DNA from 3 places in the Yersinia mollaretii ATCC 43969 genome. Region 2 is predicted to be linked to each of the others. Evidence: predicted binding sites of a transcription regulator. Region 2 holds the regulator's gene; each other region holds the start of a gene.

Region 1 (10,788 bases), 530 kb from region 2:
TCAGAACCGACAGGTGAAGTTCACCACGGCCTGATACGCGGAATGCGTCAGCATCTTCAGTCTCTTCAACACGCAGTGCAACGTTATGGATCAACTCTTTGTTCAGGCGGTCAAGGATCTGACGTGAAGTCACGTACTTGCCTTCTTTACCACAGAACGGAGAGGTGTTAACGCAGAAATACATGGTTACGGTAGGTTCATCAACAGACAGCGGCGGCAATGCTTCAACAGCAGTCACGTCACAAATAGTGTCAGAGATGTTCAACTCGCCCAGACCGGTGATTGCAACGATGTCGCCCGCTTCAGCCAGTGTCGTTTCGATACGTTCCAGACCCATATGGCCCAGTACTTTACCGACTTTACCGTTGCGAGTTTTGCCTTCGCTATCGATAATAGTGACTTGCTGGTTAGGTTTAACAACACCACGTTTGATACGGCCGATGCCGATAACACCCACGTAGTTGTTGTAGTCCAACTGGGAGATTTGCATCTGCAATGGACCGGTGCTGTCTACGTCTGGCGCAGGCACATGGTCAACGATGGCTTGATACAGCGGAGTCATGTCCGGAGCCATATCATTGTGGTCTTCGCCCGCAATACCCATCAATGCAGATGCATAGATGATAGGGAAGTCCAGTTGTTCGTCGGTTGCATCCAGGTTAACGAACAGGTCAAACACCTGATCCACAACCCAGTCAGGACGCGCGCCAGGACGGTCAACTTTGTTGATTACCACGATTGGCTTCAGACCATGAGCAAACGCTTTTTTGGTCACGAAACGGGTCTGCGGCATCGGGCCATCCATTGCGTCGACGACCAGCAGCACAGAGTCAACCATAGACATTACACGCTCAACCTCACCGCCGAAATCGGCGTGTCCTGGGGTATCCACGATGTTGATGCGGTAGTCTTTCCAGTTAATGGCGGTATTTTTCGCGAGGATGGTTATCCCACGCTCTTTCTCCAAATCGTTGGAGTCCATTACACGTTCAGTTGCTTCAGTACGTTCACCGAAAGTACCAGATTGTTGTAGCAACTTATCGACCAGGGTAGTTTTCCCATGGTCAACGTGCGCAATAATGGCGATGTTACGCAGATTCTCGATCACAGCTTTTTTGCCTCAGGCATTTAGAAATAGCGCGCTATTGTACACGTAATAAGCGAGGGACTAAACAAGATCACAAACTTCTCTTATAAACAACCTAACGGCGGTGTGTTTGTGATCCCTTTCACGGTGCAAAAATAGCCTCTCGGCCCACTTTTGCACCAACATAGTGCTCAACGGCGCAAATGAAGCACCAGAATAGTGCAATATTGCTATCCTGGTGCATACTGAATATCAGCAGACCCCTATGATATGGCATAACTGGGGGGTTTGGAAAGTTGGCATAGATTTCGCAATGTATTTTAGCATGAATCGTTAGCTCGAATAACTGTACGAAATAAATAGTGACAAGTTTGCTGTTTTGAGTGGCACTTAAGCACTATCAAACTCAGTAATACTCGCAACCTCAGTAATACACGGTAATCGTTCCACGACGACGACTATGACAAATCCAGGAGATATAAGTATGTCCGCTGAACATGTTTTGACGATGCTGAATGAGCACGAAGTGAAATTTGTTGATTTGCGTTTCACCGATACCAAAGGTAAAGAACAGCACATCACCATTCCAGCTCATCAGGTCAACGCTGACTTTTTCGAAGAAGGCAAAATGTTTGATGGCTCCTCGATTGGTGGCTGGAAAGGCATTAACGAATCCGACATGGTACTGATGCCAGACGCCAGCACCGCTGTTATGGACCCGTTCTTCGAAGACGCGACACTGATTATCCGTTGTGACATCCTCGAGCCAGGTACCCTGCAAGGTTATGACCGCGACCCGCGTTCTATCTCCAAGCGTGCAGAAGAGTTCCTGAAATCATCCGGTATCGCCGACACCGTGCTGTTTGGGCCTGAGCCAGAATTCTTCCTGTTCGACGACGTTCGTTTTGGTAGCAGCATCCGGGGTTCCCACGTCGCTATCGATGATATCGAAGGCGCATGGAACTCCAGCACCAAATACGAAGGCGGCAACAAAGGCCACCGTCCAGCAGTGAAAGGCGGTTACTTCCCAGTTCCTCCGGTCGATTCTTCACAAGATCTGCGCTCCACCATGTGTTTGACCATGGAAGAGATGGGTCTGGTGGTTGAAGCGCATCACCACGAAGTGGCCACCGCCGGTCAAAACGAAGTGGCTACCCGCTTCAATACCATGACCAAGAAAGCGGATGAAATTCAGATCTACAAATACGTGGTGCACAATGTGGCACACGCATTTGGTAAAACCGCGACCTTTATGCCAAAACCGATGTTTGGCGATAATGGTTCAGGTATGCACTGCCATATGTCTTTATCCAAGAACGGGACTAACCTGTTCGCGGGCGACAAATACGCTGGCCTGTCTGAAATGGCGCTGTTCTACATCGGCGGCATCATCAAACATGCTAAAGCGATCAACGCCTTGGCTAACCCGACGACTAACTCCTACAAGCGTTTGGTCCCAGGCTACGAAGCTCCTGTTATGTTGGCCTACTCTGCCCGTAACCGCTCTGCTTCTATCCGTATCCCAGTCGTTGCTAGCCCGAAAGCGCGTCGTATTGAAGCTCGCTTCCCAGACCCAGCGGCTAACCCGTACCTGTGCTTCGCCGCACTGCTGATGGCTGGCCTTGATGGCATCATCAACAAAATTCACCCTGGTGATGCGATGGACAAAAACTTGTATGACTTGCCGCCGGAAGAAGAAGCAGAGATTCCAAAAGTGGCGGGTTCACTGGACGAAGCCATGATTGCACTGAACGAAGACCGCGAGTTCCTAACCCGTGGTGGCGTGTTCACTGACGACGCTATCGATGCTTATATCGAACTGCGTAAAGAAGAGATGGACCGCGTTCGCATGACGCCGCACCCAGTAGAGTTCGAACTGTATTACAGCGTTTAGTTCTAGTTTACCCAATAGATTTCAAGGTGTAGGAAGGCGGTGAGCGAGAGCAACCAACACACCTACAGCTTGAAAGATGAAGGGTTGTTGCCGTGGAAACTTTTGGCCCATCTCCGGATGGGCTTTTTTCTCCACTTTTCGATTAGCTAATAAATTATACCCAAAGTAATTGAATCCGCAGGTTAGCCGCGAATCTCGATAAAGCAGGGTATTGATGCACCCCAAATGTGCAGGAGTCTGCGTAATGGCAACAGGCACGCTGCCCGATGCTGGGCAGATCCTCAATTCTCTCATTAATAGCATTCTGCTGTTAGATGACTCTCTGGCGATTCATTATGCCAATCCCGCAGCACAGCAACTGCTGGCGCAAAGCTCTCGTAAACTTTTTGGTACACCGCTACCCGAATTATTAGGCTATTTCTCCCTGAATATCACTTTGATGCGGGAGAGTCTGGAAGCCGGGCAGGGTTTTACCGATAACGAAGTGACATTAGTGGTTGATGGCCGCGCGCATATTTTGTCACTGACGGCGCAATCACTGCCGGAAGGTTTTATCCTGCTGGAGATGGCCCCGATGGATAATCAACGTCGGCTAAGCCAAGAGCAATTGCAGCATGCTCAGCAAGTGGCCGCCCGTGATTTGGTTCGAGGACTGGCTCACGAGATCAAAAATCCGTTGGGCGGCTTACGGGGTGCGGCGCAATTATTGTCAAAAGCCCTGCCTGATCCCGCTTTGCTGGAATATACCAAAGTGATCATTGAGCAGGCTGACCGCTTGCGTAATTTGGTTGACCGTTTATTAGGCCCACAGCGGCCCGGCCAACATGTGACGCAAAGCATCCATCAGGTTGCTGAACGCGTCTGTCAGTTAGTCTCGCTGGAAAAGCCCGATAACGTGGCACTCATTCGTGACTATGATCCGAGTTTGCCTGAGCTGGCCCATGATCCAGACCAAATTGAACAAGTGCTGCTGAATATCACCCGCAATGCACTACAAGCATTGGGTGAAGCCGGTGGCACTATTACACTGCGCACCCGAACCGCATTTCAGGTCACGCTTCAGGGTATGCGCTACCGCTTAGCCGCGCGGATTGATATTGAAGATGACGGCCCGGGGATACCCACGCAATTACAAGATACCGTGTTTTATCCGATGGTCAGTGGTCGCGAAGGGGGGACTGGCCTTGGCTTATCCATTGCCCGAAATCTTATCGATCAGCATTCGGGTAAAATTGAATTTAACAGTTGGCCGGGACACACCGAATTCTCGGTTTACCTGCCTATTCGCCAGTGAGGTTTCTATGCAACGAGGGATAGTCTGGATCGTCGATGACGATAGCTCCATCCGCTGGGTGCTTGAACGCGCACTGACTGGAGCTGGGCTAAGCTGCGCATCATTCGATAGCGGTAATCAGGTGTTGGATGCATTGGCGACGCAAACCCCGGATGTGTTGTTATCAGATATCCGTATGCCCGGCATGGATGGATTAGCCCTGCTGAAACAGATTAAGCAGCGCCATCCCATGCTCCCGGTCATCATAATGACAGCGCATTCTGATTTAGATGCGGCGGTCAGTGCTTATCAGCAAGGGGCCTTTGATTATCTGCCCAAGCCCTTTGATATTGATGAAGCGGTCGCGCTGGTTGAGCGCGCGATCAGCCATTATCAGGAGCAGCAGCAACCACCACGTAGCCAGCCGGCCAGCGGCCCGACCGCCGATATCATCGGTGAAGCCCCGGCGATGCAGGATGTTTTCCGCATCATTGGTCGTTTGTCTCGCTCCTCAATCAGTGTGCTGATCAATGGGGAGTCGGGGACCGGTAAAGAGTTGGTGGCCCATGCATTGCACCGCCACAGCCCGCGCGCTAAAGCCCCTTTTATCGCCCTGAATATGGCGGCTATCCCGAAAGATTTGATTGAGTCTGAGCTGTTCGGCCACGAGAAAGGTGCATTTACTGGCGCTAATCAGGTGCGTCAAGGCCGCTTCGAACAAGCTGATGGCGGCACCCTGTTTTTAGATGAAATCGGTGATATGCCATTGGATGTGCAAACTCGCCTGCTGCGTGTGCTGGCGGATGGTCAGTTCTATCGGGTCGGAGGCTATGCCCCGGTCAAAGTGGATGTGCGCATCATTGCCGCCACCCATCAAAATCTGGAGCTGCGTGTTCAGGAGGGGAAATTCCGCGAGGATCTATTCCATCGACTGAATGTGATTCGGGTGCATTTACCGCCGCTGCGTGAACGCCGTGAGGATATTCCGCGTCTGGCTCGCTACTTCTTGCAAGTGGCGGCCAAAGAGCTGGGGGTTGAAGCCAAGAACCTGCATCCGGATACCGAAGTGGCACTGACTCGCCTGCCTTGGCAGGGTAATGTGCGCCAACTGGAAAACACCTGTCGCTGGCTCACCGTGATGGCGGCCGGGCAGGAAGTGCTGATTCAGGATCTCCCTTCTGAGCTGTTTGAAACCAGTACGCCAGATGCTTCCGGCCAGCGGACACCGGATAACTGGTCAACACTGCTGGCACAATGGGCTGATCGCGCACTGCGCTCTGGCCATCAGGATCTGTTATCTGAAGCACAGCCAGAGATGGAGCGGACACTGTTAACCACCGCACTGCGCCACACGCAAGGCCACAAGCAGGAAGCGGCACGGCTACTGGGCTGGGGTCGCAATACCTTAACGCGGAAGCTGAAAGAGTTGGGGATGGAGTAGTAAGTGTAAACCAGCGCTGACGCGAGTGTCACCCTCAGCACTGAGGGTGACATCATCAGATCACGCGGGAGAACTGCTGTCTGCGCGCCTGTTTACGCAAATAGATATCGAAGCACATACAGATATTACGAATGAGTAAGCGCCCACGTGGCGTCACACGAATGCCCTTTTCATTCCGCTCCACCAACCCATCTTGTTCGAAGGGGGCCAGCAACTCGAAATCTTCGGCAAAATAATCCGCGAAATGAATTCCATAATGCTGCTCAATCGGCTGATAACTGATTTGGAAATTGCAAATTAGCGTTTTAATCACATCGCGGCGGAGGCAATCATCCTCGGTCATCGTCAGACCGCGCCACAGCGCATTGCCCCGTTGTTCCACACAGGCGTAGTAGGTTTTCAGATCTTTTTCGTTCTGCGCGTAGCTGTCACCCAACATGCTGATCGCCGAAACCCCTAAGCCGAGCAGGTCACTCTCGCCTTGAGTGGTATAGCCTTGGAAATTGCGGTGTAATTTCCCTTCCCGCTGCGCTACCGCTAACTCATCATCTGGGCGGGCAAAGTGATCCATCCCAATAAACTGATAACCGGATTCGGTTAAGAAGCGGATGGTGTGCTGCAAGATATCCAGCCGCTGCTCGGCGCTGGGGAGATCCGCATCTTTGATTTTGCGTTGCGCGGCAAACAGGCTCGGCAAGTGGGCGTAATTAAAGACGCTCAGGCGGTCGGGATTGAGTTCAGCCACCCGTTTGAGGGTAAAAGCAAAACTTTCTGGTGTCTGCTTGGGCAAACCATAAATCAAATCAATATTGGTGGAGTTAAAACCGAGCGCTTTCGCCCGCGCAATCAGCGCAAAGATAAAATCTTCGTCTTGCTCACGGTTAACCAGCCGTTGGACCTCTTTATTGAAATCCTGCACCCCCATGCTCAGGCGGTTAAAGCCCTCCGCACGCAGGTGATCGAGCACATCCAGCTCAATTTCCCGTGGGTCCACTTCAATCGACTGCTCCGCACCGGGCAGGAAATCAAAGTGTTCACGCAGCAGATTCATCAGGTGGCTAATTTGCGTTTTATTCAGGTAGGTCGGCGTGCCACCGCCCCAGTGCATCTGGCTGACCTGACGCCCAGCGAACAGCGCCGCCCGCTGGCGGATCTCGTTTTCCAGCACCGCCAAGTATTCATCAGCTTTATGTTGCTGGCGCGTCACCAGCTTATTACAGCCGCAGAAGTAGCAAAGCTTATGGCAAAACGGAATGTGTACATACAGCGATAAAGGCCGCTGTGGGTAGCGCTTCACCGCCTGCTGAAAAGCAGATTCGTTATAATCTTCACTGAATTCAAGGGCGGTGGGGTACGAGGTGTAGCGTGGCCCTGAATAATTATATTTTTGAATCAGGGAGAGATCCCAAACTATGGCGTGCTCAGACATGTTCATTCCTTCCGAAATTTGCGTCTACCGGGCCGGTGAGAGGGCAGATGTTTTCGTTGTCTGGCCGCAGTAGCGCTGCGCAACCGTGATCGTCGTTGCGACAGCCGCCATAGTTTACCCAATAACCACAATAGATAACATGTCAGTAGTAGGGTTATTGTCGGGATCACCCACTGCATCACTTAAAATGCGTCTTTGGGATTACCGCCTTTCAGTAATTTCAGAATGTCTTCTGGCTTCTCTTCTTTCTCTTCGTCATCTTCATCATCGCCCAATTCAATACCCAACTGCTCCATCAGGGCATCAATACGGTCCAATGTCAGATCAACGTAAGCCTGATCTTCTTTGCTCAATACTTCGTCATTATCCAGACGATCCAGCAAGGCATCCAGACGCTCATCGTTTTCCAGCTTGGTCAGCTCTTCTTCCGGCGTCAGACGTGGCTTAGCTTCTGCTTTGACTACTGGTTTGGTGGTTGGCTTGGCTTTTACCTTGCTCTCGACCACCAGCGGCACAGGCACTTTACTGCCGAAGCGGGGATCTTTCTCTTGCGCTGGGGTCTGGCCCTTCTTATTGCTGCCCTCAACGTTGCTTCTCGCCCCTGAGCGATTGCCGCTGTGCTTTTTCTGGCGTTTACGTTCGCGAGCTTCAATATCCAGCTCAACACGGGTTTTTTTAATGCGCTTTGGCGTTGCGGTGCCTTTTGGGGCTGCACGTGGTGCTTTATTGGGTTGCTTCATAACCTGTGCTCTTAAATGAGTATGGGATCGGATTGAGTATATACCCGTCGTCGAGAAATTTATTGGGTATAGTTTTGGGCGGAATCTAGCAGAAAGCAGACAAAGAAAAAAGGCGGCAGATTAACCTGTCGCCTTTTTTCGCACCTTCTGCCGAAGGATATCCTTACAGCGCACTCCCTGCACTTACCTAACGTCCCGGTTTCTCCCTCCTGCAATTCGCCGTCCTTACTGTCCCTCCAGCCCTGAAGGCGACTCACCCGGCGCTCCGGCCTGTGTCCCTGAACATCCTTTTACATTAGCTCCGTTTATCATCCTTGGCTCACCGCAGATCCATTACGTTCCTTAAGCATAGGCCACTCATCCTAAGTGATTATGCTCCCTGCTAGCACATCCTGAGCTATTGAAATCACAAACAGCCATTTGTTTTTGTTCAAAAAAACAACTATAAAAACAAATTATCTGTTAATGATATTAGCTGAGTTTTATGAAGTTTTTCTTAACAGTTGCTCAATGATAGGCCATTAATTTTCTCGACAATGACCGCCAACTCACAAAAATGGTAATTTCACTGGGAAGTGGGAAAAAGATCCGTGGAAGATAAACCCCCTTTTTTCGTCCTGATGCAGTTATAATCGCCCGATGTAAGCTATCTCTCACGGAGACGACAAATTTTGACTATCAGAAACTATAACTACCACATGACTCATTTCGTCATCAGTGCTCCGGATATCCGCCATCTGCCACGCGATGAAGGTATTGAGGTGGCATTTGCTGGCCGTTCAAATGCCGGTAAATCAAGTGCACTCAATACATTAACCAACCAGAAAGGTCTGGCCCGAACCAGTAAAACCCCCGGCCGTACCCAATTGATTAACTTATTTGAAGTGGTTGATGGTGTGCGTCTAGTTGACTTACCGGGCTATGGTTATGCCGAAGTCCCAGAAGAGATGAAAATCAAGTGGCAGCGCGCGCTGGGGGAGTATTTGCAGAAACGTAACTGTCTGAAAGGATTGGTTGTGTTGATGGATATTCGCCATCCACTGAAAGATTTGGATCAGCAGATGATTACTTGGGCGGTGGCCGTCGGCACGCCCGTGCTGTTACTCCTGACCAAAGCAGATAAGTTGGCATCAGGCGCTCGCAAGGCACAACTGAATATGGTGCGGGAAGCGATTATCCCCTTTATGGGCGATATTCAGGTTGAAGCCTTCTCATCATTGAAAAAGATCGGTGTTGATAAGTTGCGGGAAAAACTGGATACCTGGTTTAGCGAGATCCCGCCAGAAGTGATGATTGATGAGCATGACGACCAAGGTGAGTAATTAATCCCGCCAATCCCGCCGCACATATTATGCGGCGGAGATCACCGCTATTCTGCCAGCAAAAGCCCAATAAAAAACGCCCCAGTCAACAAGTGACTGGGGCGGCTAATATATAGCCAAATCCGATTACGTGAAGTAAAAGGTCTGAAAGATAGAACATCTTACCTCTGTACCCTACATCTGTAACTCTACATCATTTTTTCGCAGGGCAAAAGAATTTTTTGTTGTATAGTTACACAAATTGTCACGATTCAGCGCACATCTTCCTCGCATAATCGGCACTAAATGTAGCTTAATTACATAAAGTGCTTTAATTATCACCACTTACCCGCACAACTAGTGAGCCTGATCCCAGTTGTCGCCAACCCCGACATCAACCTTCAGTGGCACCGCCAACTGCATACTCTGTTCCATCAACTCACGGATTTTCTGTTCAGCGCTTTCTAATACACTTTCATGCACCTCAAACACCAATTCATCGTGTACCTGCATGATGACCCGCACCAAAGGCTCAGGTTCTTGCTGTAACCAAGCATCCACGGCAATCATGGCTCGCTTAATGATATCAGCGGCAGTGCCTTGCATTGGGGCGTTGATTGCTTCACGTTCGGCAGCCTTACGGCGATTGGCATTGCGCGAGTGAATATCAGGCAGATAGAGGCGGCGGCCATCCAGTGTGGTGACGTAGCCTTGATCAGCGGCTTGTTTGCGGGTGCGCTCCATATATTCCAGCACGCCCGGATAGCGCTCAAAGTAGAGATCCATGTAGCGCTGCGCTTCACCACGCGGGATATTCAGTTGCCGTGCCAGACCAAAGGCGCTCATACCATAAATCAGGCCAAAGTTAATCGCTTTGGCGCTACGGCGCTGTTCGCTCGTGACTTTTTCCAGTGGCAAACCAAAGACTTCCGCTGCGGTCGCGCGGTGAATATCTTTCCCCGCAGCAAATGCCGTCAGTAGCCCTTCATCCTGCGACAGATGCGCCATGATACGCAATTCAATCTGTGAGTAGTCGGCCGCCATGATGCGGTAACCTTGCGGCGCAATAAAAGCCTGACGTATGCGACGCCCTTCTTCATTTCGCACCGGTATATTTTGCAGGTTAGGATCACGGGAGGAGAGACGCCCAGTGGCCGTCACAGCCTGATGATAAGAGGTATGGACCCGGCCCGACACCGGGTTAATCATCAGCGGTAGCTTGTCGGTATAGGTGCTTTTGAGCTTCGCCAAACCGCGATATTCGAGAATGACTTTCGGCAGAGGATAATCCAGTGCCAATTCGGCCAGCACTTCCTCGTTAGTCGACGCTGCGCCCCCCGGCGTTTTTTTCAAGATGGGCAGTTTTTGTTTTTCATACAAAATCACCTGTAGCTGTTTAGGTGACGCGAGGTTGAATGGCTCTTCCGCCAGTTCATGGGCCTGCTTTTCCAGCTCATCAAGGCGAATGGTCAGCTCTTTTGAGTGCGCGGCCAATATATTTTGGTCAATCAATACGCCGGTGCGCTCAATGCGGGATAAAATCGGCAGCAGCGGCATCTCAATTTCCTGAAATACGCGCTTCAGCCCTTCACTCTCCTGCAACTTCGGCCATAGCACCAAATG
Region 2 (10,788 bases):
TTGAGTTGAGGCATGATCGGGTCATGACAATTAAGCAGCATGATGAATGAAAATTGAGTCTCAGGAGGCAGTTTTCCGTGGCTATGAAGCTCATAGATGACATCAATTAAGTGGGTGGGGTCATTGGGGCCAGATCCATACACGATATCTCTTATCCCCGTATCAAGGATTTTCGATACCAATGGTATCTTATGTCTGGTTGGCACGGAAAAGGGGCATCGCTCCGCCCCCTCCCGTAATGTTTCATCGAGCATCCCATCCAAGTTAAAGCCGGAATACCTTGGCTGGTGTTTTTCGGGGAATGTGAGTGCGGCCATCTTAATCACTCCTGTAATAAGAATTTAGCGTTAAACAATTTAGAGTTACATATATAACGATCCTTAAGTGTCGAGATGATTTTTAATTTAATTGCTTTTTAATTTAAATAGGTCACGTCCATCATAATGAGTATTATTTATTATGATGGTTGTCGTGGTTTTATGCCCCTGACGCGTATTTAGTGGGTGAAAGTGATCTGAGGCCAAGTTATCACGGTGCAAAGAGGTGTTCAATATCGAAACTGCCGCATTAGTTTTCCATTGCGTTTACGCGCGGATTGAGCAAAGACACGCTGATAGCGCTTGATGTTGCTGATGTCAGCAGCTCTACTGGTATCAATGATAGAGGGCGGCAGCGAAATTAAATTACGACTCTGGTGATGATAGCGTAATAATCTAATTAATTTTGGAGGCTAATTTATGAGAAATCTATTTGATACGTTATAGGTGATAAAAGAAATTGATATTTTATTTAAATGGCTGAGGTGGCATTTAGATAACAGATGGCAGGAGGTGTTATGTATTCTTTATCGTTATAGAACTGCCGCGAATTTATCGGGAATAATCAATAAACGCGGCTATCTTAAATATTAAGCAGTAGAGGAGATCTGAACCTTAATCTTCATCAAACCCTGAATTGAACAGTTCAATGACGGCGGCCAGAGCTTGAATCTCATCAGGGCCGGTTGCTTCAACCTCAATCTGGCGACCTTTCGCGGAGTCCAGCATCAGCAGTGCAATCACACTGCTGGCCTCGGCTTCGGTCCCACTGTCATTACGCAACATGACTTCTGCATCAAAACTTTGAACCAGCTCGAACAGTTTCATTGCGGGTCTGGCGTGCATCCCCAACTTGTTCTTGATCTCAACAGTCTGTTTGACGGTCATTGTTTACGTTTTTCCAAAGTGCGGTGGCGTGACTGGACATTTTTGCCACGTGCGCGGAAATAATCTGCCAATTGTTCAGCAACATAGACCGAGCGGTGCTTACCGCCGGTACAACCAATGGCAACCGTGAGATAGCTGCGATTATTGGTTTCCAGCATGGGCAGCCACAGTTCCAGATAGCTGCGCGTCTGGTAAACAAAGTTATGCACTTCGGTATGGCGATCAAGGAAGGAGATGACGGGTTTATCCAGACCGGTCATCGGGCGTAATTTCGGATCCCAGTGTGGGTTTGGCAGAAAACGCACATCGAAGACATAATCTGCATCAATCGGAATGCCGTGTTTAAAGCCAAATGATTCAAACACCATGGTCAGCTCGCGCTCACGTTTACCCAGTAGGCGGGTACGTAGCATCTCAGCTAACTCATGCACTGACATTTCTGAGGTATCAATAATCAGATCAGCCCGTGAGCGCAGAGGCTCCAGCAGATCGCTCTCTTCATCGATAGCACTTTCTAATGACAGGTTTTTGGTCGACAGCGGGTGCAGGCGACGAGTATCACTGTAGCGACGAATCAGGGTATTGCGGTCAGCATCCAAAAACAGCAACTGCGGTGAAAAGCTGTCTGGCAGTTGGGTCATGGCATGTTCAAATACCTCAGGAGATTCAGGCATATTGCGCACGTCTATGCTCACTGCGGCAGAGATATTCCTATCGGCAAGTGTGCTCGCCAATTGCGGCAGCAGAACCACGGGCAAGTTATCGACGCAGTAAAAGCCCATATCTTCCAATGCGCGCAAAGCAACAGACTTCCCTGAACCGGAACGGCCGCTGACAATCATCAGCACCATGTGAGTGACTCCCCTTGGTATCTCTTTGGCGCTCATCGCCACTATTACGAATCGATATGCTGGCGATAACAGCCGGGTTTGCGATTAGACCCGCGCTGCTAAGGCACCCTTTGCCCATTTACGCTATTTCTGGCGGTAACTCCGTAATGATCTGATAAAGCTCATCATCACTGTGTGCGGCGCGTAGACGGCGACACACTGTTTTATCAGCCAATCGCTTAGCTACTAAAGACAAAGTGTGTAAGTGAGTTTTACATTGATCTGCCGGAACCAACAAGGCAAATAATAGATCAACAGGTTGGTTATCAATAGCATCGAAAGCGATCGGTTGTTCCAAGCGGATAAACACACCCACGGCGCGCAGCGTATCTTCCTCCAGTTTGCCATGAGGTATTGCGATGCCACTGCCAATGCCAGTACTGCCCATACGTTCGCGGGTTAATACAGCATCGAAAACGACCTGTGAGGGCAGGTTAAGCTGTTTGGCAGCCAACTCGCTGATAATTTCCAAAGCCCGTTTTTTACTTGAGCAATGTACGGCGCTTTTGGTGCACTCGATATTGAGTACCGAGCTTAATTGTAGTGCTGGATCGTTGATCATCTCATCTTTCACTTAAGTGCTGTTTTAAGCCTGATCCATCGGTTTCCGTTGGATCAGGCGATGTAGCACGTGTAGAACCTTCGTTAGGGATAATAGCGACAAGGATTCTTAATGTTGTTTCAATTTATCTTTATGCTTGTTCAACTGGCGGGCCAGTTTATCAACCAAAATATCAATTGCGGCGTACATATCCTCCTGCTCTGAACTGGCGTGCAACTCGCCTCCATTCACATGCACCGTTGCTTCTGCAATTTGTTTGACTTTTTCGACACTTAAAACCACGTATACCTGGTTAATGCGATCAAAATATTGCTCAAGTTTGGCAAATTTAGTGTTAACAAACTCACGTAATGCTTCGGTTATTTCAACATGATGTCCGGTAATATTGAGCTGCATAGTGTCTTCCTTCTCAGTTCAGGTCAAACCAACTGTTTACGTTGATTTGACGGCGGGATGGATAACGACTCTCGGTACTTCGCGACAGTTCGCCGTGCCACCATGATGCCCTGTTCACATAATAGTGTGGTCAGTTTACTGTCGCTAAGGGGTTTGGCAGGGTTCTCTGCCGCAACCAATTTTTTCACCAGTGCACGAATTGCGGTGGAAGAGGCTTCGCCTCCGCTCTCGGTATTGACGTGACTGGAGAAGAAATATTTCAGCTCGAAAATCCCCCGAGGACTGTGCAGGAACTTCTGCGTCGTCACGCGGGAGATGGTCGATTCGTGCATATCTACGGCCTGAGCAATATCAGCCAGCACCATGGGTTTCATAAACTCAGGGCCATTTTCAAAAAATGCGACCTGCTGCTCGACAATACAACGCGCAACCTTCAGCAGCGTTTCATTGCGGCTTTCAAGGCTTTTTATCAACCATTTTGCTTCTTGTAGATTGCTGCGGATAAACTGCCCGTCGCTATCATTGCGGGTATTGCTACCCATTGCAGCATAGTGTTGATTAATTTTTAGGCGTGGAATGCTATCGGCATTTAGCTCGACCGTCCATTGATCTTTCTCTTTGCGCACCAAAACATCGGGAATGACATACTCCGACTCACCAGTATTGATCGACTGGCCCGGTCGCGGGTCCAGTGATTGAATCAGGGCGATCGCTTCCTTAAGTGTATCTTCTTTTAGTCGACTTAAACGGATCATTGTGCGGAAATCATGGTTGCCTAGCAAATCCAGATAATCGCTAACCACTAAGCGCGCTTCGGCAAGATAAGGGGTCTCTTTGGCATATTGCGACAGTTGCACCAACAGACATTCACGCAGGTTGCGCGCCGCCACACCAATAGGATCAAAGTGTTGTATCCGCTTGAGTACCGCTTCGACTTCATCCAGTGCGATGTTCTCGTCACCCATGCTCTCTAGAATATCTTCCAGCGGAACGGTGAGATAGCCAGTGTCATCGACTGCATCGACGATAGAGGTCGCAATGGCAGCATCGGTCTCAGAGAAGGGGGTCAGATCCACTTGCCACATCAGGTAGTCTTGCAGCGTCTGGGTAGTTTCACCCTGATAGACAGGCAACTCATCATCACTGTAATCGTTGCCCATACCTGAGGGGGTGCCTGCGGTGTAGATCTCATCCCAAGTGGCATCCAGCGGCAACTCTTCGGGCATATCTTTTTGTTCCAGCGCTTCGCGGGTATCAAGCGATTCACTGTCTACTGTCTCTTTGGCGTCTATCTCTTCATGAAGATCTGTTTGCTCAAGCAGGGGGTTGCTCTCCAGCGCTAACTGAATCTCCTGCTGGAGTTCAAGTGTAGAAAGTTGCAACAGACGAATAGCCTGTTGAAGCTGCGGAGTCATTGCCAGTTGTTGGCTGAACTTGAGTTGCAAACCTTGCTTCATAATGCGGTATCAATTTTCCTTTATGACTGACGAAATAGCCTTGCGATCACCATCGGAGGAAGATTAGAGACGGAACTCTTCACCCAGATAAACACGCTTAACTTGTTCGTCAGCCAAAATTTCCTGTGGTGTGCCGTGAGCGATTAAGTGCCCTTGGCTTACAATATAAGCCCGCTCACAAACGTCTAACGTTTCACGCACGTTGTGGTCGGTAATCAATACACCCAAACCACTGTCGCGCAGATGTTCAATAATTTTTTTGATATCGATAACAGAAATGGGGTCAACCCCAGCAAATGGCTCATCCAGCAGAATAAACTTAGGATTTGCAGCCAAGGCACGGGCAATCTCAACACGGCGGCGCTCGCCACCAGAGAGTGATTGCCCCAGACTGTCACGTAAATGGGTGATATGGAACTCTTCCATTAGCTCCTCAGCCCGTTCCTGCCGCTGCTCATTGGTGAGATCTTTACGGATCTCCAGTACCGCCATCAGATTGTTAAATACACTCAGGCGACGGAAGATTGAGGCTTCTTGCGGTAAATAACCAATGCCGCGACGGGCGCGTTCATGGAGAGGCAAGAGGCTGATATCTTCGTCATCAATCACAATACGCCCGGCGTCACGCTGGACAATGCCGACGACCATATAAAAAGTGGTGGTCTTACCTGCACCATTTGGCCCAAGCAGGCCCACAATCTCACCGGACTTTACACTCAGGCTAACGTCTTCGACCACTTTACGGCCTTTGTACGCCTTAGCCAGCTTTTCTGCGATTAATGTTGCCATAAATGATTACTTACTCTTCTTTTGGCCTGAAGCTGCTGGCCCTTTGTCTTGTAATTGGGACGGTAATAATACGGTGGTGACGCGATTGCCTTTATCACTGAAGGCTTCCATCTGCTGTTTTTTCACCAGATAAGTGATGCGATCACCTTTGATATTGCTATCAAGTTGCTCTAGATAAGCATTGCCAGTCAATACCACAAAATCATTCGCGACTTCGTAACGCAATTTTTGACCGTGGCCTTTGACGGGCTTACCACTGTCTTGCATTTGGTAGAAGGTGACCGGATTACCATAGCCTTCGATAACCATTTTGCTCTGATCGCCACCAGGGCGGGTCACCACCACTTTATCCGCTTTAATCTCGATAGTGCCTTGTTTGATAATCACATTATCAGTAAAGGTGATGGTGTTCGCCTCCATATCCAATGCTTGTTTGGCGGAGTCAACCTTGACGGGCTGCTCAGTATCACCCGTTAATGCAAATGCAGGTAGGCTTGCGGCCAAAAGTGAGCTGGCAAGCAAAAGAGGGCGAATTTTATTTTTGTATTTCATAAGAGGTTTTAACCTTTTCAATCAGCTCGGCGGTTTTGTCCCGCAAGTTCCCACGCATTTTCATGCCGTTAGATGTGAATCCAACACCAAAGAGGGTAACTTCATCGTCTGAGGATACATCCTGAGTGATCAAATTAACCTGGGCGTTATCCGTTTTAATTTTTTGTAACTGTGCATCTGGGGTCAGGCTATCGACCTCAACATGACCATACAAATAGAGCATTTTATCATTGGTCAGCTTGGCGCGGTCTGCCCGAACTGTCCAGGTTGCCACTGCATTCTCGCCAAACAGGGTCATGACTGGCTTGGTAAACCAAGTTAGCTCTTGAGCGCTGAAGTTCTGAACGTCTTCCGCGACCAATTTATAATTCAGTTGCCCGACCGGATTAAAAACCACTGTCACCGTATGTTGGCTTTGGGAAGAGGGCTCATTATTATCAGCCACAACTGGCGTGTCCTGCTGATTAAAACCGGACATATTCCAGCCAATCAATGCCAAAGCAATCAATGCCAGAGATAGGGTTATCCACAGTCTTGTTTTACTCATATCGACAATCCTTTGGCACCGTCGAGTTTATCTTGGGCCAATAATATCAAATCACATATCTCGCGTACTGCACCGCGCCCGCCATTGATTTTCGTCACATAATGCGCTTTGGGAAGCAGTATCGGATGAGCATCCGCCACTGCGACAGATAGTCCCACTTGTGCCATCACTGGCCAATCAATCAGGTCATCACCAATATAAGCGACCTGTTCCGGCTGGCAGTTTAATGCTAGCAACAATTCGTGGTAAGCCACCAGCTTATCAGATTGCCCTTGATAAAGGTGGGTAATGCCCAAGGTGTTGGCGCGGTCTTCCAGTAATTTAGCGCAGCGGCCCGTAATAATCGCCACTTCAATACCGGAGGTTATCAGGCAGCGGATACCATAGCCATCACGCACGTTGAATGCCTTCAGCTCTTCCCCCTGATTACCCATATAAATCAGGCCGTCGGACATCACGCCATCCACATCACAAATGAGCAGACGAATGTTTGCCGCGCGTTGTATGACGCTGTCGGCGACAGGGCCATAGCATGTATCCAGATAGACGGTGCTGTTCATAATTTATCCTTTGTTAAACGACACCGGCTCTTAGCATGTCGTGCATATGCACCACGCCGAGCAGTTGCTCACCGTCAGCCACTAACACCGCCGTAATATGACGTGACTCCATCAGGTTGAGCGCATCCACCGCCAACATGGTCGGACGAACCCGAATACCGCCGCTGGTCATCACGTCTGCGATTTTTGCATGATTCAAATCAATGCCCATATCAAATACCCGGCGCAAGTCACCGTCGGTAAAGATACCCTTAATCATCATGAGATCGTCACAGATTACAGTTAAACCCAGATTCTTCCGAGTAATCTCCAGTAAGGCATCACGCAATGACGCATCAGGGCTGACGTGCGGGATCTCTGCGCCAGTGTGCATGATATCGCTGATCCGCAACAGCAACTTGCGCCCAAGTGCTCCGCCCGGATGGGAGAGGGCAAAATCTTCTTGGGTGAATCCACGCGCTTTCAGCAAGGCCACGGCGAGGGCGTCGCCCATGACCAAGGTGGCAGTGGTACTGGTGGTCGGGGCCAGCCCCAGTGGGCAAGCTTCTTGCGGCACTTTAATGCATAAATGAATATCAGCCGCTTTACCCATGGTGCTTTCAGGGTTGTTGCTCATGCAGATGAGCTTGATTTTCTGACGCTTGAGCACGGGGATCAACGCCAGAATTTCGTTGGATTCACCTGAGTTGGAGATAGCCAGAACGATATCTTGTGGCGTGACCATGCCGAGGTCACCATGACTGGCTTCCGCAGGGTGGACAGAAAAGGCGGGCGTCCCTGTACTGGCAAAGGTCGCGGCAATTTTGCAGCCAATATGCCCCGACTTACCCATCCCCATCACTACCACTTTGCCATGGCAGTTAAATATCGCTTCGCAGGCGCTGGAAAAATCGTCATTAATGTATTGATCGAGTTGTGCCAGTCCTTCGCGCTCAATGTGCAATACCTGTTTACCCGCCTGCTGAAAATCCATTCTTGGTTGCGAATCAAAAGAAGACATACTTGGTTCCTGTGCGCAGCACTGTTTTATGTCACGCCACACTAAAAGGGGCGAAGAACAGCACCGCAAGGTAAGCGATAAACCCACATAATAACAGAGCGCCCGCCAGATGGCCGATTCGATGTTTACGGCCGAGACAAAGAATCGTGAATATCACGCTGACACCGAGCATCACCCAATAATCGCGCTGGAAAGCGTCAGGATTAATATCACCAGGGGAGAGCAGTGCAGGTACACCTAAGACAATCACAATATTAAAAATGTTCGATCCGATGATATTGCCGACCGCCATATCATCTTCCCCTTTCAGCGCGCCGGCGATGAAAGTGGCCAATTCAGGCAAACTGGTGCCAATGGCAATCACGGTCAAACCAATGACCAGTTCACTGACGCCAGCGACGCGGGCAATGACCGTCGCGTTATCGATAATCATTTTGGCCGACAGTGGTAAAATAATGAAGGCCAGTACCAACCACAATAAGGCCACGGTCGTGCTGCTGTCCTGCGGTAATTCAGCCAACTGTTCGCGAGTCAGAATGTCATTGCCCTCGGCATGGGCCAATCGCGCAATTTTTAGCATCAGGACAATAAATGCCACCGCTGCCAGCAGCAAAATAATCCCATCCCCACGGCTGAGATGGTTATCGGCCAGCAGAAAGCCACACAGCACCGTGACCACCAACATTAAGGGTAACTCACGGCGCAGAATCTCTGAGCGCACGGTCAATGGGCGTATTAGGGCCGCGCCCCCCACAATCAGCAACAGATTGGTAATATTGGAGCCAAGCACATTGCCGACCGCCATATCGGTCTGGTTATTAAGTGCCGCCGTCACCGATACAATCAACTCTGGCAGCGATGTGCCGATCCCTACAATGGTCATCCCGATAATGAGCGGCGGAACACCGAAAGAACGGGATAACACGGCCGCGCCGTAAACTAATCGATCAGCGCCATACACTAATAAAACCAAACCAATGATTAACAGTGTTATCGCAAGAAACATGCAGAGTCCTTTATTAGGTATAATCCCGATCCATTGGCTGCTGGTAACAGATAGCCTGTTGGTAACTGATAGCCCGTTGGCAAAAAATGGCTGACAATACGTTTTTACGCTTATTTTTGCTTAGGCTCTAATTTTGACTGTGAGAGCCAGAAAAGTAAAACTTATGGCAACTTTGGCGACGAAAAAGCAGTAATAAATTGCCAAACTACTTCCCAGTTGCGCTCGTTACTGCCATTTGATGTAGCATTGGCGGCTGGGTGAGTAATAAAAGGCTCAAGGGACGAATGATAATGAAGCAAAAGGCGTCGAATTTGATAGAGATCCATGGGATGAGTTTTACCCGTGGTGAGCGTCCGATATTCGCCGATATCAATATGACGGTCCCGCGCGGCAAAGTGACGGCGATTATGGGGCCTTCTGGTATTGGTAAAACCACATTGTTGCGCCTGATTGGTGGGCAATTGGCACCGGATGCCGGTGAAATTTGGTTTGATGGTGATAATATTCCGGCGCTTTCACGCCAGCGTTTGTATGATGTGCGCAAAAAAATGAGCATGTTATTTCAATCTGGCGCGCTATTTACTGATTTAACCGTATTCGAAAATGTGGCTTTTCCCCTGCGCGAACATAGCCGTTTGCCGGAAGAGCTGCTGCACAGCACGGTGATGATGAAGCTAGAGGCGGTGGGGTTGCGCGGCGCGGCTAATTTGATGCCCGCAGAGCTTTCCGGCGGTATGGCACGCCGTGCGGCATTGGCACGGGCGATTGCTCTCGATCCTGAATTGATTATGTTTGATGAGCCGTTTGTGGGTCAGGATCCGATTACCATGGGGGTACTGGTCAAACTGATTGATGAGCTGAATCATGCACTGGGTGTCACTTGTGTGGTGGTCTCCCATGATGTGCCCGAAGTGCTTAGCATTGCTGATTATGCCTATATCGTTGCAGATCAGCATGTTATTGCCGAAGGAACACCTGAACAGTTGCAAGCCAATGACGATATGCGGGTGCGCCAGTTCCTCGATGGTATTGCCGACGGACCGGTGCCTTTCCGTTTCCCTGCTGGGGATTATAAAACCGAGCTATTAGGTTGATGGAGTATTCATGTTAGTACAGGCATTAGCGTCTTTAGGTCGCCGAGGCATTAATGTCTGCGCCTCCTTTGGTCGCGCAGGTTTAATGCTGTTCAATGCCCTTGTTGGGCGGCCTGAACCGCGAAAACAATGGCCACTATTGGTCAAACAGCTGTATAGCGTCGGGGTACAATCGCTACTGATTATTGTGGTTTCCGGCCTATTTATCGGCATGGTTCTGGGGTTGCAGGGCTTTTTGATCCTGACCACTTACAGCGCGGAAGCTAGCCTCGGCATGATGGTGTCACTGTCACTGCTCCGTGAACTGGGGCCAGTGGTAACCGCGCTACTGTTCGCGGGTCGCGCAGGTTCTGCCTTGACCGCTGAGATTGGCCTGATGAAAGCCACGGAACAGATTTCCAGTCTGGAGATGATGGCGATTGATCCACTGCGACGGGTGGTCGCGCCTCGATTCTGGGCGGGTCTGATCAGTATGCCATTATTGACCGCGATTTTTGTTGCCGTGGGTATTTGGGGCGGCTCTGTGGTCGGTGTTGACTGGAAAGGGATCGACGGCGGTTTCTTCTGGTCGGCGATGCAGAATGCGGTTGAGTGGCGGACAGATTTACTGAATTGCCTGATTAAGAGTCTGGTATTTGCCATTACCGTGACCTGGATTGCGCTGTTCAATGGTTATGATGCGATCCCAACATCTGAAGGGATCAGCCGGGCAACGACCCGTACCGTAGTG
Region 3 (10,788 bases), 1.8 Mb from region 2:
CGTTTCGATCTGGTCAGTGGCCGTAACTTCAACCGCGATTTTCCTGATCTGGCCCGCTTGGCAGAGCCTCGGCTGGCATCCATCCTGTCAGATAAGGCAAAGCGTCCGGGCGACGAAAAATGGCTGCGGCAACAAATCCGCGCCGCGATGGTGGCGGCACTGCATGAGTTGCCAGCCCCGAGTGAGGTGGTCGCCATCCGCCAACATCTGTTGCAGTTGGCCTGTGATGCTGATCTGGTGCTGGATCTCCATTGTGACGATCACGCCATCTTACATCTGTATGCCGATCCCGCTTGGCGTGATCAGGTGGAGACACTGGCACAGTTTTTGGCTATCGACACCGTGCTGTTGTCACAAGACAGTGGGGGCGGCTCTTTCGATGAAGCTTGCGGTTTGCCGTGGCATCGGCTGGCGGCGCAGCACCCGAGTCTCACTCAACTGGCCCCCGCCTGCATGGCGGTGACGGTCGAATTGCGCGGGCAACAGGATGTGAGCCATGCACTGGCCAGTGCGGATGCCGAACGCATTTATCACTATTTGCAGCACCGAGGCGCAATTACGGGGCCAGCGCCTGCCATGCCGCAGCGGGAGATTGTGATGTTGCCGTTTACGGCGGGTGAAATTGTCAGTGCGCCCGCCAGTGGCATTCTGCTGCTGTTACGTCAACCGGGTGAGTGGGTAGGCAAGAATGAAGTGGTGGCCGAAATCATTGACCCGATCACCGATACCGTCAAAGCGGTACGCGCCCAAGCGGGCGGGATTATCTACGCCAGCCGACGCGCGCCCTTTGTGACTCTTGGTGCAGAAGTGATGAAAATTGCAGGAAAAACCCCCTATGACGGGGGCGGAGGGATAGCATTGTGAGTTTCACTGCGGTGTAAATGAGTTGGATATTAAGCGCTCAGTTCACGTAGCAGCGAAAACGCGAGCTGCGTTTGTGCCTCAGTCACCACGAAAGCCCGTAACTGCTGCGCGTCATCGACACCACGGGCCACCATGCCCTGTGGTGTTAGGGTGATCGCCCAGTGGAGATCACCACGGCTAGCTTCCCCGGCGAAATAGAGTGGCAGATCCGGTGTTTTGACTTTGACTAACATCGGCGGCAGAGTCAGGCACTCCGCGCCGCCCAACAGATTTTTTGCCAGTGTCATCGCGCCCACCAAGATGGGCTGCAAGAAGGGCAGAACCCGCCCCTCAATCTCCGCACAATCACCCAGAGCAAAGATCGCGGGATCAGAGGTGCGCAATTGATTATTAACCCGAATACCGCGCTGCGTCTCAAGGCCCGCAGCAGCAGCGAGGGCGGTTTCAGGGGCTAAGCCGATCGCCGCAATCACCGCATCAACGAGGTAAACTTGCCCGCCACTCAACACCACTCGTAGCCCATCGGCGCATTGCTCCACGCGGAGTAACTCCTGATTAAACGCCAGAGTCATACCCATTTGGCTGAGGCGATGCTGCAATCGGCTGCTGATCTCCACTGGCATGGCGGAGGCGAGCAGGTGATGGGCTTTATCCACCAGAACTACCTGCTTGCCGCCGCGTTGTAAGTCCATCGCCAACTCTGCGCCAATCAATCCGCCACCTAACACCAAAATACGCCGCGCTTGCTGCAAGCTCTCCTGATGTTGCCGATACTCATGTTGGCTGTTGAAAGTGAATATCAACTCATGACCCGGTATCGTGGGGACAATGGCGGCCGCCCCCATCGCCAGCACCAGTTGGTGATAGCCAAAGGTGTGATCGCCGCACACAATCTGCTTTGCCTGCCGATCGATGGCGGTCACGGGGGTGTCAATGAGCAGAGTGAGGTTATTGTCAGCCGCAAACTGTTCGGCTGACAGACGGGTCAGATCGTCCGCACTCTGCTGGTGACTGAACACGTGACTCAAATCCGGTTTGTTATAATCCACGCCACTGTCGGCGGCGATCATCTGGATAGGCACTTGAGGCGCGAGTTTACGCAGGTTTTTAACCACCTGACGGGCGGCAAATCCTGATCCAATAATAGTGATACTTTCACTCATAACCGCCTCGCTCACAGTGGGTCGAACACAGATTTTCCCAGCCCACACTCAGGGCAGAGGAAGTATTCAGGGACATTTTCCCAGCCTGTACCGGGCGCGACATCTTGCAGCGGCTCGCCCAGTGCGGGATCATAGATCCACTGACAAACGCTGCACTGCATTGACTGCATAGAGACCGCCACCTCGGTTTGTGCACCATTACTCTCGGCGTTACTTTTGGGTAGCGTGATCACTGTGGCTTCGGACTCAGGGGATGAGAGAGGAACCAGCGGGTGAAGTGCCCATTCGCGGGCAATCTTACGCCCATGCTCGCGGCACTCTTCTAACCCATCGATATCGGGCCGCCACTTCATTTTTAGTGAGAGGGAGATATCAAATCCGGCATCCATCAGTCGGGTTTGAATGCGGTCAACTGCGCCGCCAGTCCAACCAAAACTGCCAAATGCCGCCGCTTTTTTATTGCGAAAACGCAGCCCTGCCAGCTCTTCCAACATGCCTGCAATTTTTGGCATCATCACATTATTCATGGTGGAGGAGCCGACCAACACGCCTTTTGCCCGAAACACTTGCGTCAGAATTTCATTCTTATCGTGGCGAGCAATATTGTAGATTTTAACCGCCACGCCGGGGTCGGTTTCGTGGATGCCCTGAGCAATGGCATCGGCCATCATTCGGGTATTGTTTGACATGGTGTCATAGAAAATCGTGATGCGATCTTCCTGATAATCGGCCGCCCATTCGAGATACTTCGCCACGATTTGGGTCGGATTATCACGCCAAACCACGCCATGAGAGGTGGCAATCATTGACACGGGCAGATTGAACCCCAGAATTTCATTGATTTTGGGCGTCACCAGTCGGCTAAACGGTGTCAAAATATTGGCATAGTAGCGGGCGCACTGCTCATAAAGCTCGGTCTGGTCAACTTCATCATTGAACAAATGCTCATCGCAATAGTGCTGACCAAAAGCATCATTACTGAACAGTACTGCATCACCTGTGATGTAGGTCATCATGCTGTCTGGCCAGTGCAACATCGGCGTCTCAACAAAAATCAGTTGCTTGCCATTGCCGATATCCAAGGTGTCGCCGGTTTTGACGGTAATGAAATTCCACTCAGGGTGGTGGTGATGGCCATTAATCGAGTCGATTGCATTGGTGGTGCAGTAGATGGGCGTCTGGGGGATGCGGGCCATCAACTCGGTTAATGCACCGGCATGGTCCTCTTCCGCATGATTAATAATGATGTAATCGAGCGCATTCAGGTCGATTTCCCGCTCTAAATTGGCGACAAAATCTCGCCCGAATTTCTGATCGACAGTATCAATCAGCACGTTTTTTCCTTCGCGGATCAAATAGCTGTTGTAGCTGGTACCCTTTAGAGTTTTGTATTCAGTGCCATGAAAATCGCGAACTTCCCAATCACGTTGCCCAACCCATTTGATATTATTTTTAACCTGAATTGCCATGAACTGTACCTTACTCAAAGTGAATGATTTCCCTCACCTTAGAATGCAAAGGCTATGCCAACTCATATCACACTGATTTTACTGAGTAAAAAATTAACATTAGTCATTATGACACAAGCTCTGTATTGTCATATCGACTAACACTCTGTCGGAATGACACACCATGAGCTTATCCATCCAGTCTCTGGCACAAATCGCCATTGAGCTTCAGAGCGGCCTATCCGGGCAGGATCGTTTTCAGACGCTGATTAGCAGTCTGCGGCAATTATTGCAGTGTGACGCCTCAGCGCTGCTGCGCTATGAACAGCAGTTATTTCGCCCCTTGGCGATTGATGGTTTATCGCCGGATGTGCTGGGTCGGCGTTTTTCGCTCTCATCTCACCCCCGACTTGAAGCCATTGCCCGCGCGGGAAATGTGGTGCGCTTTCCCACCGACAGCCATCTACCTGATCCCTATGATGGTCTGATCCCCGGTCACGATGAGTTGAAAGTCCATGCTTGCATTGGGCTGCCGCTGTTTGCGGATCAGGAGCTGATTGGCGCACTGACTTTCGACAGCATGAATCCGCAGCAATTTGATGGCTTTAGCGATGAAGAACTGAAATTGATTGGTGCATTGGCCTCCTCGGCACTCAATAATGCGCTGTTGGTGGATGCATTAGAGAAGCAGGCTTTACCGACGGAGTCTGCACTCAACAGCCCAAAACCGCCGATGCCACACGCGGAAGACGAAATGATTGGCCTCTCGCCATTGATAGCGCAACTGAAGCATGAGATCGGTGTGGTGGCGGGTTCAGAGCTGAATGTGCTGATTACGGGTGAGACGGGTGTGGGTAAGGAGTTGGTCGCCAAAGCCATTCACCACTTATCGCCAAGGTCGGCCAAACCACTGATCTATTTAAACTGTGCCGCTTTACCTGAAAATGTGGCTGAGAGTGAACTGTTTGGTCATGTGAAGGGCGCTTTTACTGGGGCCATCCATGACCGCACCGGTAAATTTGAAATTGCGGATCACGGCACACTGTTTCTGGATGAGATTGGTGAGCTGTCACTGGTGCTTCAGGCCAAATTACTGCGGGTGATCCAATATGGTGATCTGCAACGCGTGGGTGATGACAGCTCCAAGCGAGTTAATGTGCGGATCATTGCGGCGACCAATTGCGATCTGAAACAGGCAGTGATAGCAGGGCAGTTTCGTGTTGACCTCTTTCATCGGCTCAGCGTGTTTCCGCTCCATGTTCCGCCATTGCGGGAGAGAAAAGGGGATGTCGTCCTGCTGGCGGGCTTTTTTGTCGAGCGCATCCGAAAAAAACTGGGGCTGAATCAACTGGGAATACCCGCCGAAACACTGGGTATGCTGGAGAGTTACAGTTGGCCGGGCAATGTCCGAGAACTGGAACATGCCATTTATCGCGCCGCCGTATTGGCCCGCGCCTCACAGCAGGGGGCTGAATCTTATTCCCTCCGGGCTGACTTATTTAACATTTCCGCTACCGTGACGCGGCCTGTTACCCTGATGACGTTAAGTGATGAACAGGATTTGACGGCCATCGATCTCTCCTCAGCCACCCGCGATTTTCAGCGGCAATTGATCAGCAAAACACTGGAAGCGAATGGCCAAAATTGGTCGGCCTGTGCGCGGGCGCTCAATCTGGATACCGGCAACCTCCATCGTCTGGCTAAACGGCTAGGGATCAAATTTCAAAAAGGAAAAATCTCGTGACCATAAACATTAGGTCCATTGTTGCAGTCACACTGCTTGCTACGACACTCTCCGTATTGGCTAAAACGCCCGAAAATTTTGTCTATACCAGTTCTGGTGACCTCGAGTCGGCCTCAATCATTATAGCGCGTAGCGACATTGGCGGCGCACAGATCGTTTATAATTGGCGGTCACTCGAGCCGGAGAAGGACCAATATGACTTCTCACAGATTGAGCAGGATCTGGCACGTCTCAAGACAGCCAACAAAAAACTTTTCATCCAGATACAGGATCGATTTTTCGAGCAAAATGCCAGATATGTACCTGATTATTTGATGAATGATGCCCAGTACGGTGGTGGAATTTCGCCTCAATTCGACAATCCGGGTGAAGGGAAACCCATGGGTTCCGGTTGGGTGGCACAACAGTGGGACCCCGCTGTGCGCCACCGTTATCAGGCTCTATTGGCCGCGATTGCAGAGCGCTTCGATGGCCGAGTCTATGGTGTCAACCTACCGGAAACAGCTATTGATCTGGATGAAAAAAGGCTACCTAAGGGATTTTCCTGTGATAACTATTTCGCCAGTGAAATGGAAAATCTCGCCTTTGCACGTAAGGTCTTCACCAAATCACATGTGGTGCAATATGTTAATTTCTGGCCGTGTGAATGGAACAACGACCACAACTACATGGGGCGATTGTTTGAGTTCGCCAGTGCCAACAACATTGGGCTTGGCGGCCCGGATATTGTTCCCAAGCGCAAGGCACAAATGAAGAACTCATATCCGTTCTTCAACCAATATAAAAGTAAGCTGGCTCTGGTTGCCATGGCAGTGCAGGAGCCAACCTTGACCTACAAAAATCCAGAGACAGGTAAGCCATTCAGCAAGGAGGAGTTTGTTCAATTCGCAGAAGATTATCTCGGCGCTGATATCATTTTCTGGAGCACAACATCGCCCTGGCTAGCTAATCAATAGCCATCGCGAGAGATTGTCAGTGAAGGAATTAGCGGAGAGTCAGTACGCTGGTGAGTTTCCCCAGCGTACTTTTCTGAGATTACTTCAAACGATCGAAGTCTGAGGCGTCGTGCCGTTCTGGCAACTGCTCTTCGGGAGCACCCCACGTGCGGTTAACAATGCGGCCGCGCTGTACCGCGGGGCGCTTGCCGATATTTTCGGTCCAGCGCAGCAGATGGGTGTAGGATTTTACATCCAAAAACTCACCCGCTTCATATTGCAGGCCCAGCACCAAGTTGCCGTACCAAGGCCAGATGGCGATATCGGCAATCGAATACTCATCACCGGCGATGTACTCGCGGTCTTTCAGCAGGGTGTTGAGCAAGTCGAGTTGGCGCTTGGCTTCCATGGTGAAGCGGTCAATCGCGTACTCAATTTTCACCGGCGCGTAGTGATAAAAATGACCAAAACCGCCGCCCAAATAGGGGGCTGCACCCTGTAGCCAAAACAGCCAATTCAGGGCTTCCGTTCTGCCCGCGTGGGATTTCGGCAGGAAATGACCAAATTTGTCGGCCAGATAGAGCAGAATCGCACCTGACTCAAACACCCTAACTGGCGTGGGCGTTGAATGGTCCATCAGCGCAGGGATTTTTGAGTTGGGGTTGACGGCAACAAAGCCACTTGAGAACTGGTCGCCTTCACTGATGCGGATTAAGTGTGCATCGTATTCTGCCCCTTTCTCGCCGAGTGCCAGTAGCTCCTCGAGCAGAATGGTGACTTTCTGCCCATTGGGGGTTGCCATAGAGTAGAGCTGGAGGGGATGTTTGCCGACGGGCAGGGTGGCCTCATATCGAGCGCCAGCAGTGGGCCGATTGATCTTAGACCACACACCACCGCTTTCACTGTTTTCACTCCAGACCTTCGGGGGCTGGTATTCGTTATCTTTCATCATTGATGACCTTATTTGAGAATGAAGACGAACTTAATCATGCGCATCATTGCCGCAGAGTTTAGGCAATTTCTACTATCTCATACTCCCGCAGAATTGAAATACCTCTGAGGCGGCCTCTTCGAGTTGTTGCTCCAGACTGTTGAGGATCTTGGATAACACTTTCTCTTGTGATTTGAACCACTCATCTTTATTGGCATGGGAGGTGACGAGTCGCCAAGACTCTTGGCCTTCCAACTCAGCCAGTTCGCGCAGCATGGCATCAATTTGGTCTCTCACTTCATTGATTTTCCGGCGAAGTCGCTCAAGATCATCAATACAGTCGCTCGCCATCAGCGGCTCAAGCCCCTGCTTCAAACTCTCCAGCAAAGTATGGATCGCCGCGAAATCACCTCGTTGGCGAGCTTGATTGAGCTGGACCATCAACTGATGCGCTCTCTCTTTAAACTCATCCGCCACTAAGTCGGGGTGGCATAGCCGACTGGCTTGCCGCCACAAGCGTTTTAGCTCAAGGCGCTGATCAGAAGAGAGTTTTCGATCACTGTCATGCCGCTGCTCAGCATCATATTGCTGCTCCTGATAGCTTTCGTATTTCTCTTTTGCCTCTTCACGGGCTTTGCGGGTTGATTCGGTATTGCGCGAATAAAAGCTGTTTTCCAGCTCTTGGATTTCGGCCAGCAGTGAGGTCACCAATTCGGTTTGTTGTTGGATCTGTTGACGTATCGCTATGGTTTCGCTGGAAATAGGGGAGAGCGATAGCCAGCGCTGCTTTAACGCCGCCAACTCATCGATGGCCTGAGCAATATATTGCTGGCAGTTGCGATAGTCGCGCTCTTTGCGGCGGGCTTCTGCCTCGGCTTTGCGCAGGGTGCTCTCCGCCAACTGCTTGCGTAAATTCAGGATCTGTTTGGTGATCGGGCCAAGGCGGACATGGTAGAGATCGTTAAAGTCATCGAGCAACTGAATCCGCTCATTTCGTTTATCGATTAACTCGCGTAACTGCTCCTCCAGCGCTTTCAGCTCCAGTTTGCAGGCAGCCAATTCGAGATCCTGCCACTGTGTCACGCCATGTTTGTTGTTCAGCCACGCCGAAATGGCTTTCAGCGCGTCACTGAATTTTCCCTGCTCAATCGCCATGACAATAAACACCAGCGCGGCATCTTCAGCTTCACTTTTAAGGTAGGGAAGTTGCTGGCGGACAATGTCATCATCTTCAAGCTCAATGGCGCTTTTAATGATCTCCAGCCGCTTAATTATTTTTTTCATAGAGTTAGGATTGGCTAATGGCGAAGACGGGATACATACATACTAAACAACGGTTTCAATTTGTTCCAGATGAATAATGAGTGTATTCATAGAAATACGAGGTAACATAGCATTTATAAATAATAGTCTTTATAAACAATAGTGCTTATAAATGAGCGGCATTAAAAGGTAGCACTCATAGCCGAGCAAAAATTGAGTTATTTTCGGAGAAAAGTGAGTGAATACACCTGCAACAGCGCCATACTCCCGACATTTGTTTCATTATGCGCCCTTTAGAAACCTATTTTTTGCCCGTCTTCTCACCGTGTTGGGCAATGGCATCGCGCCGATTGCCTTGGCTTTTGCCGTGCTGGATATCGGCGGTTCCGCTGCGGATTTAGGTCTGGTTGTCGCCGCCCGTTCTATTTTCAATGTCGCCTTCTTATTGATTGGTGGCGTACTTGCGGATCGGTATTCCCGAAGTCTTGTTCTGCTGTCATCATCGACCATTGCCGCCTTATCCCAAGGGGTGGTTGCTTGGTTAGTGCTCGACGGAACAGCCACCATCATGGGATTGGCTCTCCTTGGCACCATTAATGGTGCCGCCGCTGGCATTGCACTGCCAGCCTCTTCGGCAATGGTTCCACAGACCGTCCCCGCATTTCACCTCCGAGCAGCGAATGCCTTTATCCAAGTGGGAATCTATGCAGGCACGATCATTGGTGCTTCGCTAGGGGGTGTTTTGACCAGCACAATTGGGCCGGGATGGGGCTTGGCTGTTGATGCTTTGGGATTTGCCGCCGCCGCGCCGCTCTATTTCTTTGTTCGAACCAACCCGGCATTGTCTCTCGAATCAACCACCAATATCTTGCAGGATCTGCGTGATGGCTGGAAAGAGTTCATTGCTCGCTCATGGGTCTGGTCAATCGTTGTCCAGTTCACCATTGTTAATGCGGCTTTCAGCGGCGTAGTGATGATCCTTGGCCCCATCGTGGCGGACGCCTCATTTGGGCGAGTAGGGTGGGGAATGATTGTGGCCGCGCAAAGTATCGGTCTGATTTTCGGATCATTTATTGCGCTGCGATGGCGTCCACGGCGGGATCTGTTGGTGGGTGTGGTATTGGTTTCACTGAGTGCTGTCCCGATTATTCTCCTCAGTATGATCTCTTCGACAGCCATTCTCATGGGCGGATTTTTTATTGCTGGGGTCGGTTTTGGGCAATTTGGCGTGGTGTGGGCGAATTCGCTACAAACGCATATTCCGCCCGAAAAACTTGCGCGTGTTTATGCTTATGATGCTTTAGGCTCATTTATTGCCATTCCCGTCGGCGAACTGGCTGCGGGGCCACTTGCTATGCGTTTTGGTAGCTCGACAGTTTTACTGGCCTCAGCCATGGCTGTGGTGATAGCGACTATTGCCACCAGTTTTACACCATCGATTAGGCAACTTGATAATGCACCGCGAGTGAAATCGCAGAGTTAGTTGGTGTGCGAGTGTTAGATGGGGTGTTTGTATCGGTTAAGCTGGGTGGATTCTGCGCCTTATGGTGCTGCCATTAGCACAGAATTCATGTAGCGCGATCGGCCGATTTTATCATTTAGTTTTAAACTGCTAACAAAACAAGAAGAAAGAAGAGGTGAGCAGCATCAGAACCACAGGCCAAACGCGGGGTGCGTATCGCCATATTCAATTTAACATAATATACATTATGCGCACCATCATGGCGATAGGCATAATCTGGGGTTTTGGGCGCTGTCATTACTGGTTCAGGTTTATCTTGATAACGCCCGATCTCAACCCTCAATGTTCAACAATCCGAAAGATACGCCACAAACTGGATAAAACCAGTGATGACAACAATACTTATACTTCTATACAAATAGGCTCCACATGGTTATCAATATCTTTGAACCGAGGATTACTATGAAACTATTTAAAGCAATGACGATGTTAGTTCTGTTGGGTGCATTCTCTTCCGGCGCTATCGCCGCCGAATTGTTAACTAAAGATGAACTGAGCAAAAGTCCCGGCCAATATGAAAAAATTGGCACTATTGTCACGGCTGGTGAACTGGCACCAAGTGATGCCAAAGAAGAGCTATCTAAAAAGGCCGATGAATTGGGTGGTGATTATTTTGTTGTAACATCCGCCAATACCAATACAAAAATTCATGCTACAGCCGATGTCTACAAGAAAAAATAATCATGAAATTGAGCACGTTGATATCAATATGGGCTGTTATTTCTACAGCCCTTTTCTTTCCATATCACACCGGCATTATTCAGCACTATTGATATCCCCTCTGGCTAATAACTTCTTTTTAATCCCGCCCCGATCCGGTATGCTCAAAATATGTGAGAGAATTTTCCGGATTTGAAACGTGATTCCACTGCTCAATATTTTCCAGCCATTCCCATCTAAATCAATATATTACCGGCC

The links. The regulator sigma-54, encoded in region 2, starts transcription at its own class of promoters, with help from an activator protein. The targets are predictions, from matches to a motif close to GTTGGCACANNTTTCGCTNT.
Region 1: a site for sigma-54 is predicted at 1,383-1,402, ahead of glnA (glutamate--ammonia ligase). Genes of this name have one in related genera too.
Region 3: a site for sigma-54 is predicted at 3,539-3,558, ahead of norV (anaerobic nitric oxide reductase flavorubredoxin). Genes of this name have one in related genera too.

The regions. Positions count from the first base shown of each region.
Region 1 is NZ_CP054043.1:1,199,097-1,209,884, forward strand. It holds gene typA (ribosome-dependent GTPase TypA) at 1-1,108, opposite strand, end outside; gene glnA (glutamate--ammonia ligase) at 1,572-2,981, shown strand; gene glnL (nitrogen regulation protein NR(II)) at 3,226-4,275, shown strand; gene glnG (nitrogen regulation protein NR(I)) at 4,283-5,695, shown strand; gene hemN (oxygen-independent coproporphyrinogen III oxidase) at 5,751-7,124, opposite strand; gene yihI (Der GTPase-activating protein YihI) at 7,307-7,864, opposite strand; gene yihA (ribosome biogenesis GTP-binding protein YihA/YsxC) at 8,536-9,186, shown strand; partial or broken gene spfP (small protein SpfP) at 9,302-9,346, opposite strand; gene polA (DNA polymerase I) at 9,523-10,788, opposite strand, start outside.
Region 2 is NZ_CP054043.1:667,626-678,413, reverse strand. It holds gene HRD69_RS02980 (beta/alpha barrel domain-containing protein) at 1-317, opposite strand, end outside; gene npr (PTS phosphocarrier protein NPr) at 933-1,205, opposite strand; gene rapZ (RNase adapter RapZ) at 1,202-2,056, opposite strand; gene ptsN (PTS IIA-like nitrogen regulatory protein PtsN) at 2,175-2,657, opposite strand; gene hpf (ribosome hibernation promoting factor) at 2,766-3,053, opposite strand; gene rpoN (RNA polymerase factor sigma-54) at 3,077-4,510, opposite strand; gene lptB (LPS export ABC transporter ATP-binding protein) at 4,574-5,299, opposite strand; gene lptA (lipopolysaccharide ABC transporter substrate-binding protein LptA) at 5,306-5,851, opposite strand; gene lptC (LPS export ABC transporter periplasmic protein LptC) at 5,835-6,398, opposite strand; gene kdsC (3-deoxy-manno-octulosonate-8-phosphatase KdsC) at 6,395-6,958, opposite strand; gene kdsD (arabinose-5-phosphate isomerase KdsD) at 6,972-7,958, opposite strand; gene HRD69_RS02925 (calcium/sodium antiporter) at 7,990-8,964, opposite strand; gene mlaF (phospholipid ABC transporter ATP-binding protein MlaF) at 9,255-10,058, shown strand; gene mlaE (lipid asymmetry maintenance ABC transporter permease subunit MlaE) at 10,069-10,788, shown strand, end outside.
Region 3 is NZ_CP054043.1:3,512,058-3,522,845, reverse strand. It holds gene HRD69_RS15700 (succinylglutamate desuccinylase/aspartoacylase family protein) at 1-864, shown strand, start outside; gene norW (NADH:flavorubredoxin reductase NorW) at 894-2,027, opposite strand; gene norV (anaerobic nitric oxide reductase flavorubredoxin) at 2,039-3,496, opposite strand; gene norR (nitric oxide reductase transcriptional regulator NorR) at 3,660-5,219, shown strand; gene HRD69_RS15680 (hypothetical protein) at 5,216-6,175, shown strand; gene yghU (glutathione-dependent disulfide-bond oxidoreductase) at 6,255-7,103, opposite strand; gene HRD69_RS15670 (hypothetical protein) at 7,179-8,369, opposite strand; gene HRD69_RS15665 (MFS transporter) at 8,587-9,831, shown strand; gene yahO (DUF1471 family periplasmic protein YahO) at 10,273-10,551, shown strand.